DNA from 2 places in the Aminobacterium sp. MB27-C1 genome. Region 1 is predicted to be linked to the other one. Evidence: riboswitches for the same ligand, from Rfam matches in the RefSeq annotation. Region 1 holds a riboswitch; the other holds the start of a gene.
The links. A riboswitch is a leader RNA that binds a small molecule or an ion and turns the genes downstream of it on or off. The one in region 1 is predicted to bind molybdenum cofactor.
Positions count from the first base shown of each region.

Region 2: it holds a riboswitch for molybdenum cofactor, as region 1 does, so the genes downstream of both, RBH88_RS07920 (aldehyde ferredoxin oxidoreductase family protein) here and RBH88_RS08425 (HD-GYP domain-containing protein) in region 1, are expected to answer to the same signal.

Region 1 is NZ_CP133089.1:1,729,222-1,731,693, reverse strand. Features, by position in the region: gene RBH88_RS08430 (AEC family transporter) at 1-526, shown strand, start outside; molybdenum cofactor riboswitch at 559-687, shown strand; gene RBH88_RS08425 (HD-GYP domain-containing protein) at 953-2,263, shown strand; gene RBH88_RS08420 (YibE/F family protein) at 2,260-2,472, opposite strand, start outside.
Region 2 is NZ_CP133089.1:1,628,026-1,630,497, forward strand. Features, by position in the region: gene RBH88_RS07910 (amidohydrolase family protein) at 1-535, shown strand, start outside; gene RBH88_RS07915 (VOC family protein) at 525-929, shown strand; molybdenum cofactor riboswitch at 1,039-1,159, shown strand; gene RBH88_RS07920 (aldehyde ferredoxin oxidoreductase family protein) at 1,168-2,472, shown strand, end outside.

The sequences.
Region 1 (2,472 bases):
ATACCAACTGATCTCCATTACTTGGGGGCAAGTTGTTCTTTCTGGAAGTTTTCGTTTGAGTGCATTAAAAGATACAATGAAACGAATTCTTACAAATCCTCTTATCATGGCGTGTGTTGTAGGTGTTTCGTGTGCATTTGTAGGAACCGGTCCGTTACCAGCGTGGCTTGATGAAGCGTTTAAGGTACTCGGCAATGTAGGAAGTGGTTTGGCGCTGTTATCGTTGGGTGCCTCCTTAGAATTGTCGCGTGTAAAAGAGCTACTCAAAGATACATGGGAAGCCATTTTATTCAAACTTCTTTTATTCCCGGCAATTGTATGGTTCTTTTTACATCTGTGGCCAGTAGACTCTATGTTACTTAAAACGACAGTTCTTGTATCTTCAATGCCCATAGCCGTTAACTCTTACGTTGTTGCTCGTGGCATGGGCATGGATGAAAACTATACGGCTGAGTCTATTGCTGCTTCAACGCTTTGTTCTATAGTGACAATTCCTCTATGGGCAAATCTTTTAGGTATATCTTGATTTCTTGTTTTTAATGAGGTACCATTATTAAAAATATGAAGAACCTCCGAGCCTGACAACCTAAAGATTTTTTAAAAAATTTCTATGGTTCAGGGCCGTTAGGGTTTTTTCGGAAACGAGAGAGCCTTCCATGTTTGAAAAGGAGGAACAAAAAGCTTATCTTTGCATATAAAGAGAGGCCGTTTCTCCTGTGAGAAGAAGCGGCCTCTCTTTTTGAGATCTATTCCCGTACCATTTTGCAATAGATCAGCCGGGGGATTTGCTTGAAGCAAATCCCCTCCCCTTAATCATACCTTTGTGCAACTAAAAGGGTCAAAAGTACCACTTTTAAACAGGCCTTGGTAGAGAGAGTCCTGTTTAATATGTGTGTTATTATGAACTCTGGTTTTGTATCTAATTATTACGGACTTTGCAGGGGACAGGAAAATGCCGCTTATCGTTACGTCAGATCACCTCAGGGCGGGAATGCGTTTAGCTCGATCTGTTCTCGGCTGTGAGGGGCAACTTTTATTAAGTGCAGGAATCATCCTTACCGAACAGATGATAGTTAAACTTTTGCGCCGAGGCGTTGAAGCTTGTTTTGTCTATTTGCCAGGAGAGACTGAGATAAATGAGAGTGAATGGCAGTCTCTGGTGCCTGAACATATGGAAAGACAGTTGCGAGGGCATATGTCTCAAATAGTTCAAAACGTGGTTCATAATCGTTCTTTACATGCTAAAGAGCTTGAGAGTCTTCAAAAATGTGTTTCTCAGGTCATTTCGATTATATTCGAAGACTCTACGGCGGTACTGTTTGGTTTAAAGAATATTAGTAGTCATGATCAGTACACGTATGAGCATATGATAGGTGTAATGACTGTAGCTTTGTTGTTGTCTCGCAGAGGAGAAGAAGAGGGGATTTTTGTCCTTTCTTATCAGGATAAGATCAACATAGGCCTTGGTGCACTTTTCCACGATATTGGCAAACTTATGCTTCCCTCATCTCTGATCAATAAAAAAGGTTCATTGAATAGTGAAGAGTGGGCTCTCATGAAAAAACATCCCTACGATGGCTTTAAAATCGTAAGGGAATTTCCGTGTATTAACCCCATGGCGAGAGCTATTGTTTTGAATCATCATCAATATTGGAATGGGGAAGGCTATGGACGTGTCGGACTACCAGGTCTCTATGGAGAAAAGATTCCCCTTCTCGTCAGACTTGTTTCTGTAGCTGATAGTTACGATGCCTTGGTTAGCGATCGTCCTTATCGACGTGCTTTTCTTCCGGCAGAGGCTCTCAAAATTATACGTAAAGAGGCCGGAATAAAGTTTGACCCTGCTATTGTCCCTCTTCTTGAAAAAGTTATAATCCCTTACCCAGTTGGGAGTATCCTTTTTCTCTCTGACTGGACACTATCAGCAGTCACTTCAATTGTTGATGGAGAACCTCAGGTAATGATTTTAGGTACTTTCCGACAAGAAGATGAACACAAGTTGGGATGTGTTTTTCCTCTTAAAAATCAGGCGGCACAGATTATTATCGGAGCTCCTTCTTTGGAACATCTCGCTTTAAAAACTGCTGAGATTTTAACATCACCAAAAGACTTCGGAACATCGGCCTATCGCTTCTTAGAAAGTATACAAAAAGCATTCCATGACAGAAAAATTTCCCTCGCTTCTTTGCCAAGTTGGGAACATATTATAAAAAATGGTTTTATCCCGTCACTTCTTGAGCATATTCCTACAGGTGGAGATTAAGCACTTTTTTTTCGAGGTTGTAATCGGAACTCAAGCCACCAGACGCATACCCCTGTTGTTATTGGAATTGTTAGCAAAAGACCGATTGTACCAGCGACACTTCGCACGAGTTCCTGTGCTATATAGGGATCATTAAAGAGTGCCGTAGCATCAATTCCTGCATTTGTAATGAGGATGGTAAAGGGCAGCGCGCTACCTAAATAGGCCAA
Region 2 (2,472 bases), 100 kb from region 1:
TGACAACAAATGGATGGAAGGCAAAAGCTGCCAAGAAATAGCAGACACTCTTAAAAAAGATCCCATCGATATGGTTATGGACCTTCTCGCAGAAGAAAAGCTTGCTGTAACTATGATAAGTTTCTATGGTTCTGAAAACGTCCTAGAAAAAGTTATTACTCACCCACACGGGACAGTTGGAACAGATGGAATATTCGGAGGGAAACCCCATCCAAGGCTCTACGGGACATATCCTCGATATCTGAAATCTTTCGCTCTCGAGGAAAAACGGCTTACGCTTCAAGAAGCTATACGCAAGGTTACTTCCTATCCAGCCTCTATTCTTGGAATTCATGATAGAGGAACCATAAAAGAAGGTTATTGGGCAGATCTCGTTATTTTTGATCCCAAAACAATAAGTGATTGCTCTACGTACGAGAACCCAACAGCTTACCCCACAGGTATTGATGCAGTTTTTATAAATGGAACCCTAGTTGTAAATAAACAAGGGTTTACAGGAAATCGACCTGGAAAGGTTCTCCGTCATGGAAAATAAAAAAAAATTTGATTCCCAAATAACCTTCTTATATTTTAAAAATTTGAATGAAGCTATCCCTTTTTTTGAAGAGGCTTTGAACCTTGAGCTTGTAGATGATCAAGGAACAGCCCGTTTATACCGACTTTCTACAGGGGCTTTTATAGGAATCGTAGATGAAAAAACTGGTCACTGTAAAGCTCTAAATAAAAATGCAGTGCTCATAACTCTCGTTACAGACAACTTGCAAGTATGGTATGAACGATTAAAAAATTACAACATACAATTAGAAACCGCTATTCAACGCCCTAAAGATTTCCCTGTTGAATGCTTCTTTTTCAAAGGACCAGGCGGTTATGAATTTGAAATACAAAAATTTCTTAAAGAAGATACTCGTAAAGTTTTTCATAAATAAAATTCAAACCTAAACTCCTTCATCTTATTTTTAAAGGGCTGCCTATTAGGCAACCCTTTAAATTATTCTTCTCTGCTGATATCATGATAATGTAAGAAAATTTAAAATATTAAATAACGTTTTCCGAGTTGTATGACCTTCCTCTTTATTGAGATGGCCACCAACCGTCAGGGTATAGCTGGAAACGGCCATGCCTCCCATTCTTGGAAAGGAAAACCTATCCAGGGAGGGATGTAAAGTGTTTAATGTTTACACGGGTAAAATTTTGAACATTGACCTGACCAATAGCAAACACTGGATTGACGATCTTCCTGAAAACTGGATCAAAAATTATATTGGCGGAGAAGGTTTCGGAACACTTTATCTCGCGGAAAACCTAAAATCACGAATCGACCCCCTTTCAAAAGACAATAAATTACTCTTTATTTGTGGTCCTCTCACAGACACAAAAGCCCCCTGTTCGGGGCGTACTGTTGTCATGTTTAAATCTCCTCTGACAGGAACAATTAGTGCATCAAATGCAGGTGGGGCCTGGGCGCCTCAACTTAAAAGAGCTGGTTATGACATGCTCGTTATTCATGGTTGTGCTCAAAAACCCACATATATATTTATTAATGACGAAGAAATTCATCTTTATTCTGCTGAAAAATTATGGGGACGAGACACACATGAGACAGAGCGTTTGATACGAGAAGAGATCGATAACTCAAAAGCAGAAGTGACAAGTATCGGAATTGCTGGAGAAAAAAAGGTTCGCTATGCAACGGTTATGATGGGACGTGACCATGCAGCTGGACGAGGTGGGGGCGGAGCTGTAATGGGGAGTAAAAATCTTAAGGCCATAGCCGTATATGGTTCTTCTCTTCCCCTCACCCCTCATAACCCAGAAAGATTTAATGAAAATGTAAAAGAAGCAATACAGGATTTACATAATGAAGCTTTTGTAAGAGAAGAAATGATGAAATTTGGTACTCCTTCCTTCTTTGATGCCATGAACGATCTTGGACTTGTTCCTGCCTATAACTGGCAACATACAACAACAGATTTCAATCAATATCTAGGACATCAAGCGTATCATGAAAAGCTAGACGTCCAACAAGATCGTTGCTATAACTGCCCCATTGGCTGCGTTCGTAAAACAACTATTCCAGAGGGGAAATATAAGGGGCTCTCGGGAAGTGGCCCCGAATACGAAACAGTAGCAGCTTACGGACAAAAACTCGGCAATACTGACTTACACTCTATTACAGCTGCAAATTATATTTCGAATAATCTTGGTCTTGACGTCATATCTACAGGTCAAGTCATAGCTACTGCCATGGAATGGTATGAAAAGGGAATTATCAATAAGGAAGCCACAGACGGTCTTGATTTAACATGGGGGAATAGTGAAGCTATAGTCAAACTCGTAGAACGAATAGCGTATCGACAGGGTGATTTTGCAACCTTGTTAGGAGAAGGCTCATTGCGCGCAGCTCAGACCCTCGGAGGAGAGGCCATAAAATATGTAATGCACGTAAAAGGACAAGAAATGGCCGCCGAC